DNA from 2 places in the Lactobacillus sp. M0396 genome. Region 1 is predicted to be linked to the other one. Evidence: riboswitches for the same ligand, from Rfam matches in the RefSeq annotation. Region 1 holds a riboswitch; the other holds the start of a gene.
What was found. Region 1 has a riboswitch for FMN ahead of ribD (bifunctional diaminohydroxyphosphoribosylaminopyrimidine deaminase/5-amino-6-(5-phosphoribosylamino)uracil reductase RibD). Riboswitches for the same ligand answer to the same signal wherever they lie in the genome.

Region 1 (5,729 bases):
AACCCGTTTCAATTGGCTTCAACTGCAAACGGTCGGCATAAGCTTTGCTCATTGGTACGCACAATAATCCACGAGCCTTAGTAATCATCATATTAACTGCTTGTGGTGTAACCTTTTCTGCTAAGCCAATCATATCCCCTTCAGACTCGCGCTGAGGTGAATCAGCCACAATTACCAATCCGCCTTTTAACATATGCTGTAATACTTTTTGTATTTTTTCATTCAATTGTTCTGTCATTTTTTTCTCCATCAAAATTCTTTTTTCCAAGCCTGAATCTGCTTAACTGCGTAGCGACCAATCATATCCACTTCAATATTTGCTCTATCGCCTACCTGATAGTGAGCCAAAGTAGTATTTTGGATGGTATAAGGTATTAAGCTTACTCCAAAATGATCATTCTCTGCCATCGTGACTGTTAGACTAATACCATCAATAGCAATTGATCCTTTTTCAACAATAAAGGGATCATACTTATGTGGTACTTGAAATTCCAATTCAACAGAATTTTCGTTTTCAACTCGTTTTACCAGCTCGGCTGTTGTATCAATGTGTCCTGCAACAATATGTCCATCAAGTTTGCCGTTTAGCTCTAATGAAGGCTCCAAATTTACCAGGCTACCTTTTTGCAACTTGCCTAGATTAGTTCTTTTCATTGTTTCTGGCATTACATCAACTGCAAAGTCTTCTTCGCTCCAGTCAGTAATGGTTAAACAAATGCCGTTCACGGCAATACTTGCTCCCAAAGGCAAATCTTTTTGTATCAGTTCAGGTGCACAAATACCTAGTCTTGCATGTTGCGCACTAATTTCCAAGCGGGTAATCGTACCCGTTGTTTGAATTATTCCTGTAAACATTCTTTTCTCCTCACGCGAATTCTTACGTCTTGACCTAAACTTTTAACATCCAATAATTGGTAGTGACTTATTTCTGTTAAAGCCTGTCCGTACACAGCAGGCAGTGCTGTGCCACCCAACACCAGAGGGGCAATATATGTTACTATTTCATCCACCAAATCAGTTGCTATAAACTGGGCCTGTACATTGCTTCCACCTTCAACTAACAACGATTGAATTTCATGTTCAGCCAAAAGCCGGATTATTTTTTGGGGTGTCCATTTGCTAGCAGTATAACAGCACACATTTTCTCCAACATTTTGAGTTAAGTTTGTTTCACTCAGTAACCAAATTTGACCGCGAGTCTTAAATATTCGACTGGTAAAGTCTAACCGATTGGCATCCTTAGTTAAAACAATCCTAATAGGTGGATGTGGTAAGTTTTTTATTCTGACAGTTAAAAGCGGATTGTCGATGCGTAATGTGTTTGCACCAATTAAAATGGCTTGATTTTGCAACCGCAATTTTTGTACATCAAGTAGAGCCGCGTCCTCAGTCAAAAGTGTTCTTCTTTTGCCCGCGGCATTAATTTTGCCATCAATAGACATTGCATATTTAAGTGTCACAAATGGTCTTTCTTGCTGATAAAAAAAGTTATACGCAACATTTAAATTCTCAGTGCCACCAATGACTTCAGTTTGAACCCCATGACTTTTAAGATATTTAATGCCTTTACCTGCCACAATTTGATGAGGATCGACCTGACCGATAACAACTTTTTTTATTCCAGCCTCGGCTACTTTTTTGCAACAAGGTGGCTGTTTACCATAATGACTGCAAGGCTCCAATGTTACATACAAAGTTGCTCCCCGAGCTTGTTTGGGATCTGCTAAGTGCGACAGTGTATTTACTTCCGCATGTTCTTTGCCAAATTGATGGTGGTAGCCAGTTGCTAAAACCTGATCATCTTTAACCAAAACTGCACCAACTAATGGGTTTGTCCAAGTCATTCCCTGGGCTTTTAAAGCTTCTTGGACTGCCATTTGCATATAATCTCTATCCTGCACTATTTCACTTCCTAAGCATTAAAAAACCTCGTTGATATAATCAACGAGGCTTATTTTTTATTCATCAAATAAGATTTCAGCGAAGTTTAATAACGACGCGAGTTTTCTGTCTAATCTTGTTTGTTCTTCTCCCATCCAGACTTTAACTGTCGGTACTAGACTTGCACTAGTTCCACCGCAAAACGCGGGTCACGGACTTCAATCATTAATTGTCACCGTCGGTAAGGAATTACACCCTGCCCCGAAGAAACCGTATTCAACTTATTCCAGTATAATATAGATATCCTATATCGGCAATAGCAAATTTTTTGTTAATATTATTTAAAAATTATAGACAGCTACTAAGTTAAATTATAAAGGCTATTTACTGGGTTTTTCTTATTTCATACTTAATAAAAAATAATTTTCAAAATTAAAAAGCAGTAACTAAATTAATTACTGTTTTTAAAATTTTATCTAGATGCATCACCAGTCAACTGTTAATACATATATTTCTTTATAGCTGCTTTTGGATCCATTCCCGCACGTATCTTCAGTTCCAGTTCAATTGCCACGTCAGCCAAGATTACCTGTGGATCGATAACGTTATAAGGATGATCTGGAGCTTTTTCCTGAGCCAGCGACAATTCAGTACAGCCAAGTAAAATCACATTGCACCCATATTGATCATGCATTGTTTGCAATATGTGGTGGTAAAGTTCGCCATTAACCACACCTTTTTCCTTGATATTTGAATAAATCAGTTCAGTAACCATTGGCTGAATCTCAGATCCTCCAAGTTCAACCTCGCGCCCTGCTTCTTTAATCTCATCTTCATACAAATGATCGTAAATTGATCCTTCGGTGGCAATTAAACCAATTTTTCTCTCTTGTGGATAATCGGTTATAAACTTATGAACAGCAATACGCATCATATGCAAAAAAGGTATGTCTGTCAGTTTAGCCAAGTCATCATAACAATAATGAGCCGTATTACATGGCATTACAAAAAAATCAGGCTTTAGTTGTGCTTGCTGGAGCACATCCTCACGCAAAGCAGTGAAGAAATTAGGCTTGCTGGGATCTTTGATATATGCTGTACGATCAGGAACTTGTGCATCATTAACTAAAATATAATTTAAATAATCCTGATCTTTAGTAATTTTGATACGATGATTAATCATCCGGACATAACTTTCAGTCGCAATAGTGCCCATACCGCCAATAATACTAAAAAAATGTTTCATTATACCTGCTTTTCTAACTTCTAAAGTGTTCTTTTTTGCCTTCAAGCTCATCAATTACCTGTTGAGCAACCATAATATCAGATGGATATGGTGTATCTACACCGCGTATTTTTTGAAAACCGTCTGCACCTTTACCGCAAATCAGGACAATATCACCTTTTTTCGATAAATTAATGGCATCATATATGGCCTTCTTACGATCTAGTTCTATTGTTACATCAACTTTAGAATGATCAATTCCGGCATCAATTTCCTGTGCAATTTCTTTTGGATCTTCAAATCCTGGGTCATCAGTAGTTAAAAAAGCCTTATCCGCATATGCATTTAAACTGTGACTAAAGCCAGGTCGACGGGACACTCCTTTATCACCTGGCGCACCTACAACAACAATGATTTTTGGATTATTAAATTCACGTTGCATAAAGCCCATAAGTGCCATCATGGAAGCTTCGTTATGTGCATAATCTACAACCACTACACCATGGTCTTTGGTCACTTCTGTCTGCATCCGTCCAGGAACTGTTACTTGACTAATTCCTTTAGCAGCATCGTCATGGTTCATTCCGGCCAGTCCGGCTCCAATTACTGCAGCCGTACCGTTTGATTCATTAAAGTCACCCAGCATCTTTAACTGGTAATCACCAGCTATTTTAAGCTGCTTTGCTTTGTCACTGACACATAATACCTGGAATTTAGTCTGAGCCATATCAAGTTTTTCGGTTGCAAAGCGAAAATCAATTATCTGTTTTAGGTTTGGATTGGTAAATTTTTCGTCAGCAAACAAGTAGATACTGTCTGGATCAGTAGTAGTCGTGGCGGCAGCATAAACTTCGTCAAAATGGTCAGTCTGAGCGTTAATAATACACTTGCGCGCATTAACCAATAATTGCAGTTTACAGTGCAGATAATCAGCAAAGTTAGGATGCTCATTAGGTCCAATATGATCGGGTGAAATGTTTAAGAAAAAGCCTAAGTCATAAGTTAGTCCAAACACCCTATTTTTCTTATAAGCCTGGCTGGAAACTTCCATAACCATATGCGTCATACCATTGTCCACAGCCGTTCGCATATCACGGAACAAATCAAGTGATTCAGGAGTGGTTAAGCTGGATTTAAAAGTATCATCTTTTCCCTGACCTACAACTGTGTTGACCGAAGAAATCAGTGCTGTTTTGCCACCATTGACTTGATCCAGCATTCCTTTTAGAAAATAAGCAGAAGTGGTTTTACCTTTAGTACCAGTAATAGCAATTAAATATAAATCATCTTGAGGAAAGCGGAAAAAGGCTGCAGACAATAGAGCCATTGCCTTAGAAACATTGCGCACAATCAGTGCATGCATTCCCTTGCCTTCTGGATATGGTTGCTCTGCTACATAACAGTTGGCACCATTTGCTTTTGCCATTGACAAAAATGTAGGACGAAAGCCAGCACCTTTACAAAAGAACAGTGTATTGGTTTGAACATCCCGTGAATCATATGACACATATTCCATTTTAGATGGGACGGTGTCCTGAACAGCACTCGATTTAAGCAGATGGTGCTCTTTTAAAATTAAAATACAGGTATTTAAAGAAATACTCATGCTATACTCCTCTATTTAATATCTCAGTCAAAATTATACCACAGCTATGCTGGAGTTTTTTCACTCTTTAGGTTCAAAGGCAGACAAATAATGAAACGTGTCCAATCTTTATCAGATTCACAACGAATTTTGCCGTGATGAAGATCAACAATGCTTTTGGTAATTGATAGACCCAGTCCTGTACCACCTGTTTTAGTATTCCGAGATCCTTCTACTCTATAGAACCGTTCAAATATTTTTTTTAACGACTCTTCAGGAATTTGGGCACCATTGTTTTCTACCCGTAATTCCACCTCATTGTTGTTGACCAAATTAGCAATCAAATTAATTTGTGTTGCCCCTGTACCATATTTCAAAGCGTTAGTGATGAGATTATTGTAAACACGTACTAACTTTTCTGCATCGGCTTCAATCGTTAAATTCTTAGGTCTTGCTTCAATATTAAATACTATCCCTTTTTCTTGACCTTCAAATTCAAATCCCGCTGCCACTTGTTCCAACATAGAAAAAATATGTAAAGAAGACAGATTTAGTTTGGTACTTGTTGATTTTAACGTTGTATACTCAAGCAGATCATGAGCCAGAGACTTCATTTGTTCAGCTTTCATATACGCGATATTAAGATATTTTTGCTGATCTGCTGGATCTGACATCCCCGATTTAAGTAATCCTAAATATCCAATGATAGAAGTTAACGGCGTTCTGATATCATGAGAAACATTACTGATCAGTTCATCTTTAGATTTTTCAATCGCCTTTTCTTCATTGATTGCGTTGACTGTACTATCAACTAATGAATTAATCGAATCAATTACTTTTTGTAAGTCTGTTTTGACTTTAAAAGAAATTGTATGATCAAAATGTCCCTTTGCAATATAATGCAGTTCAGAAATAACGTGTCTTAACTGCATTTGATGATAACGCCGAATTAAGCGCCAGTAGAGCACGATTAAATCGCCAATACCCATAAAAATAATAAAGGTATTTTGCCAAGACCATAAATGGCGTCCACCAGCA
Region 2 (5,729 bases), on a different contig from region 1:
TCTGATTTTAAAAATCTGGCTAATCTCAAGGATGAAATTCAATTAAATAAAAGCAGTGCTGAGTTTTGCTTATATCTCTATCGTTCAAAGGCTCCTAATTTTATAGGGGTGGTAGGTACACAATCAAGTAAACATTTTGTAATCATTCGTTATATTTCTTTTGCTCCTGATTATCGTAAAGCTAAGTATGAAGCTAAAGCAGTTCAAGAGTTGGCACAAAATAATCCCAGCAAAGTTATTACGGCTGTTCCTGAATATATTTATTTAATTAAGTATCTAAAAAAGGATATAGAAAAATGAGTGATAATCTTACCCTTGAACTGCCTAACTTTGAAGGTCCTTTGGATCTGCTGTTACATTTAATAAAAGTGCAAAAAATTGACATTTATGACATTCCAATAGCTCAAATTACAAGCCAATATCTAGCTTATTTGCACCAAATGCAAAAACTTAATTTAAAAATTGCAGGAGAATATTTTGTTATGTCATCGATGCTTTTGCGAATTAAGTCTCAGTCTCTTCTTCCGCAAAATGATTTTACTGAAGAAAATGATGAACAGGAAGATCCAAGGGATGAATTAGTGCAGCAGCTTATCACTTATTCGGTTTTTAAAAAGGTTTCAGCATACTTCAAAAAGCGGAATGAGGAAGTCCCGATCACTGCGGCTAAAGAGGAGAGCGCACCAGAAAGCAAAAAAATTCAGCCTTTGCCAAAAGGACAAATTACTTCTACTGAATTAGCTAATACTTTTATTATTATTTTACAAAGACTGAAAATCAGACAGCCAGATATTGTTTCAGTTGAAGTAAAGGAAACTTCCGTCAAAGAGATGAGTACTTTCTTGCAAGAGGAATTGGCGCGAAACAAGCAGTTAAGCTTTTTTGCCTGTTGTCAAAAAATGAAAACTTTATCTGATGTTATTGGTTTGTTCCTAGCACTGCTTGAACTTTGTAAAAAACAGGAAATTCGGGTAAAACAAAAGAGGATGTTTGGTGACCTGAACTTGGAAAGAGTTGGTAGTAATGATAAGTAAAATGGCGCAGTTAGAAGCGTTATTATATGTTGCCGGCGATAATGGCATTGAAAGCAGCAACTTATGTGAACTTTTGCAGGTTGGTAAACCTGCATTGCGCGAACTAAGCAAAAATTTGCAAGAAAAACTACAAAAAAATCCTGATTCAGGATTACAAATACAACATCTCAATGATATTTACAAATTGACAACTAGACCAGAAGTTAGTAGAACAATTGAAAATTTTTTTCAAAAAGATTTATCAAAGAGCTTAAGTCAGTCGGCGTTGGAAATACTATCTATTATTGCTTATCGGCAGCCAATTACACGTGTAGAAATAGATGACATCAGAGGCGTAAATTCATCTGGGGCTTTGCAAACGTTAATCTGGCGTGGATTAGTTAAAATTAATGGTAAAAAAGATGCTCCGGGTCATCCTAATTTGTACGTAACGAGTGAGTATTTTTTGCAATACTTTGGGTACCAAAGTCTGGCTGATTTACCATTAATAGAAGATTTCGAAGATGATAGCATCAATAGTGAAGGCGAAATAGATTTGTTTGCAGCTAAAGGTCAAGCAGATAAAAATATTGCAAAAACTCAAAAAGGAGCAAAATAATGGTTTTAGAACGGTTGCAAAAGGTAATTGCTGAGGCAGGAATTGCCTCACGGCGCAAGGCTGAAAAAATGATTTCTGAAGGTCGAGTCACTGTTGATGGCAATGTAGTAACTAAACTTGGTACTAAAGTGGATACTTTTAGTAATATTACGGTTGATGGTGAGCCCATTGAAAGAGAAAGTTTGCATACTTATCTCTTTTACAAGCCTAGAGGAGTGGTCTCAACTGCAAACGATGATAAGGGGAGAAAAACAGTTGTCGATTATTTTAAAGATTTGCCTTATCGCCTATATCCAATCGGCAGACTAGACTATGATACTTCTGGATTACTTTTAATGACTAATGATGGTGAACTGGCCAATTTATTGATGCATCCGCGAAACAATGTAGCCAAGGTTTATGTTGCCAAGATTTCTGGAATCCTCACCCCAGATGAAATCAGTCAGCTGAAGCATGGAGTCAAAATTGATCGACATCGCTGTGCCCCTGCAAAGGTCAAGATCATTAGAAGCGACCATAAGAAAAACAACCAAATAGTGCAATTAACAATTCATGAAGGTCAATATCATCAAGTAAAAAGAATGTTCAAGGCAGTTCACCATCAGGTGAAGAAATTAGCTCGTGAAAAATACGCTTTTCTTACACTTGACTCTCTTATCTCAGGAACATACCGAGAATTATCTCATGAAGAAGTTGACAGATTAAAAAACGTAGATTAGTATAGTATGTGAAATTTAATAAATAAGTTTGTTGTCTTCATGGCAGGGTGTAAGTCCCGACCGGTGGTGTAAGTCCACGACCCACGAAAGTGGTGGAATCTATTGAGATACCGATAGTTAGAGTCTAGATGAAAGAAGACAGACTAAACTAAAAGCCAAGATCTAAAGCTTACTTTTACTCGGTCTGTTGCTAGGAGCAACAGACCGAGTTTTTTTGGAGGTAAGAATTTTGCAAAAAAAAAGCAGAAACAATTTAGTTAATATTTTGGCTTATACTTTAATTGGTACAATTGCCTATGTATTAATGCTTTTGGAAATACCATTGCCGGTAACTAGTTTCTTAAAGTTTGACTTCTCGGATGTCGTAATTACAATTGGGACATTTTTATTCGGACCAGGACCTGGTATTTTTATTGCATTTGTCAGAATGCTGATTAATTTAATTTATAAAGGCTTTGCTTTACCTAGTTTGGTAGGACAGTCAGCAGCTTTTTTAGCTTCAATATCTTTTGCTTTACCATTTTATTATTTAACAAAGAATATTAGCAAGGATGAGAAAAATTTTTCTAAAAAATATTTAAAACCAATTTTAGGTATTGTTCTCGGTATTATAGCTATGGCATTTGTACTTTCTGTACTGAATGCATTGGTTTTAACGCCTTTTTATGCAGTAACTACTGTACCTAATTTACCGACAATACATGGATATTCTGGTTTACTTTCTTTTACTGAAAAGGTTTACTTGGGTAAACTGCTACATATTCCATCAATGAGTGCATACATTTTTGGCATTATAGTTCCATTTAACTTGTTAAAAGGAACAATCAACGGTGTCGTAGTTTATTTACTATTTGAAACTGTACTGAGAACTTTTAAACCTTTTGTAAGGAAAAATTTTAATCTTAAAAATTAAATCTTAAAAATATTGTAAATCGGTCTAGTAAATGACCGATTTTTTTGTCCACTTAAATGTTAAATATGCTAAAATTAAACAGGTTAGGTAAGGAGGTTTTTCAGATGAATAATAACTCAAAAGGGCCATATCAGCATTATAAGCGTCCAAAAAAGTCGAGAGTAGAAACTTATTCTTCCGTATCAAAAGGCTGGATTGCTTTGATAATTCTGATTGTAGTTATTCTTATCGGTCTTGTTCCTGTGGTTCATAAATTGGCATCAAACAATGGTTCAAATGAAAAAGCAGTTGAAGTACGTAAAGCTGCCAAAAAGGAAGATACTAAGAAAAAAGCTAAGGTTCAGCCTGTAAAAAGTAAAGAAACCAAAGCCAAGGCTAAAACAAAGACAAAATCATCTAAAAAAACTCCAAAAAAGCCTAAAAAGAAACATGTTGTGATTAAACAATATGTCGTACAAGAAGGGGATTCCTTGACTAGTATTGCCCGCCACTTTAACATTTCAGTTAGTCAATTGGCAGAGTTGAATCAACTTGATCCCAATAGCCAGGTGGATACAGGACAAACTTTAAGAATTAGATAATTTAGAAAGGACAGGGACTTAAGTCCCTTTTTTATTGGAATGCAAATAGCAATTGATGGTCCAGCTTCAGCTGGAAAAAGTACTGTAGCAAAAATTATCGCCCATAAGCTTAATTTTACATATATTGATACTGGGGCAATGTATCGGGCTTCGACTTGGATTGCACGAGAAAATAACATTGATTACGGCGATGAAAGAGGTATTTTAACTGCCATTGACCAGGAAAAAATTGAATTTAGATTTAAAAATGGTCAGCAAAAAATATATGCCGGTAATAAAGATATTACTCAAGAAATACGTACTCCTGATATTTCTGCCAATGTTTCTCAAGTTTCGGCATTAGCCGGAATCAGGGAAAAAATGGTCAGTCTGCAAAGGCAAATGGCCGGCGAAATGAACGTTGTGATGGATGGACGTGATATTGGAACTACTGTTTTGCCCAACGCTGCAGTAAAAATATTTTTGGTCGCTTCAGTTCACTCTCGCGCTGAAAGAAGAATGATAGATTTTAAAGAAAGAGGAATTAAAACTAATCAGTCTCTTGAAGAAATTGAGCACGACATTTCAGAGAGAGATTACAAAGACTCACACCGAAAAATTTCACCATTAAAAAAAGCCCAAGATGCTATTGAAATAGACACTACTTCTATGAGTGTTGATCAAGTCGTAAATGTAATTTTATCAGAAATTAAAAAAAGTCAAAAAAAACTATAAAAAAGGGTATAAAACAGTAGAAAAATATCAAACTTTCATTTAAAATTAGAGTATGATATTGGGAGGTAAATAATGTCAGAAAACAGTAATCAATTTTTAGATGCATTAAAGCAAATGCAAGGAGTTGAGGTCGGAGATATTGTAGATGTTGAAGTATTAGACGTTGAAGAAGGTCAAATCGATGTTGGTGTTGAAAATGCCGGTATTGAAGGTGTAATTCCTCGTCGTGAATACACTTCGGATCGCAACGTTGACCTACGTGAGGCAGTTAAGCCTGGAGATAAGCTTAAAGCTTTAGTTTTAAGAAAAGCCGGCGGTGACAAAGAAAATGGTGAATTTTTCTTCTCAGTTACTCGCTTAAAGGAAAGAGAAGCTTACGATGAATTGCAAAAGGACTTTGAAGAAGGCAAGACAATTGAAGGTACAGTAACTTCTTCAGTTCGTGGCGGTTTATTAGTTGATGTGGGTACAAGAGGATTTCTACCTGCTTCATTGATTTCAAATCGTTATGTTTCAGACCTTAAGCCATTCATTGGTAAAACGATGAAACTCAAGATTACGGAGATTGATCCAAGTAAGAACCGTTTGATTCTCTCTCACAAAGACTTAATTGAAGAAGAACGTGAAGAAGCTTTTGATAATGTTGCATCACAATTAGTTGTGGGTGACGTTGTTGAAGGTAAGGTTTCTCGTCTGACTAACTTTGGTGCTTTTGTTGATGTAGGCGGTGTGGACGGTTTAGTTCATATATCCGAGATTTCATATAAACATGTTGACAAGCCAAGCGATGTTTTAAAGGCAGGTCAAGATGTAAAAGTTAAAGTAATTGGTATTGATGATGATAGACATCGCATCTCCCTTTCAATTAAGCAAACTGAACCTTCTCCATTCGAACAAGCTACAGCTGACTTACATGAAGGCGATGTATTTGAAGGTGAAGTTAAGTCTTTAACTAACTTCGGAGCTTTTGTTGAAGTTGCTGATGGTATTCAAGGTTTAGTTCATGTTTCAGAAATATCATATAAACACGTAGACAAGCCTAGTGATGTTTTAAAAGTTGGTCAAAAAGTTAAAGTAAAAGTTTTAAATATTGACCCTAATGAACGTCGCATTTCACTTTCTATGAAAGCTGCTGAACCTAAGAACTCTGATGGCGAGGGAAATCGCTCA

Region 2: it holds a riboswitch for FMN, as region 1 does, so the genes downstream of both, H3T43_RS00430 (ECF transporter S component) here and ribD (bifunctional diaminohydroxyphosphoribosylaminopyrimidine deaminase/5-amino-6-(5-phosphoribosylamino)uracil reductase RibD) in region 1, are expected to answer to the same signal.

Annotation. Positions count from the first base shown of each region.
Region 1 covers NZ_JACFQE010000005.1:181,176-186,904, reverse strand. The annotation lists gene ribA (GTP cyclohydrolase II) at 1-238, opposite strand, end outside; gene ribE (riboflavin synthase) at 250-855, opposite strand; gene ribD (bifunctional diaminohydroxyphosphoribosylaminopyrimidine deaminase/5-amino-6-(5-phosphoribosylamino)uracil reductase RibD) at 840-1,901, opposite strand; FMN riboswitch at 2,021-2,154, opposite strand; gene H3T43_RS07535 (aspartate/glutamate racemase family protein) at 2,381-3,127, opposite strand; gene H3T43_RS07530 (UDP-N-acetylmuramoyl-L-alanyl-D-glutamate--2,6-diaminopimelate ligase) at 3,141-4,712, opposite strand; gene H3T43_RS07525 (cell wall metabolism sensor histidine kinase WalK) at 4,757-5,729, opposite strand, start outside.
Region 2 covers NZ_JACFQE010000001.1:87,085-92,813, forward strand. The annotation lists gene H3T43_RS00410 (reductase) at 1-300, shown strand, start outside; gene H3T43_RS00415 (ScpA family protein) at 297-1,034, shown strand; gene scpB (SMC-Scp complex subunit ScpB) at 1,024-1,632, shown strand; gene H3T43_RS00425 (pseudouridine synthase) at 1,632-2,351, shown strand; FMN riboswitch at 2,381-2,495, shown strand; gene H3T43_RS00430 (ECF transporter S component) at 2,578-3,264, shown strand; gene H3T43_RS00435 (LysM domain-containing protein) at 3,369-3,845, shown strand; gene cmk ((d)CMP kinase) at 3,885-4,559, shown strand; gene rpsA (30S ribosomal protein S1) at 4,632-5,729, shown strand, end outside.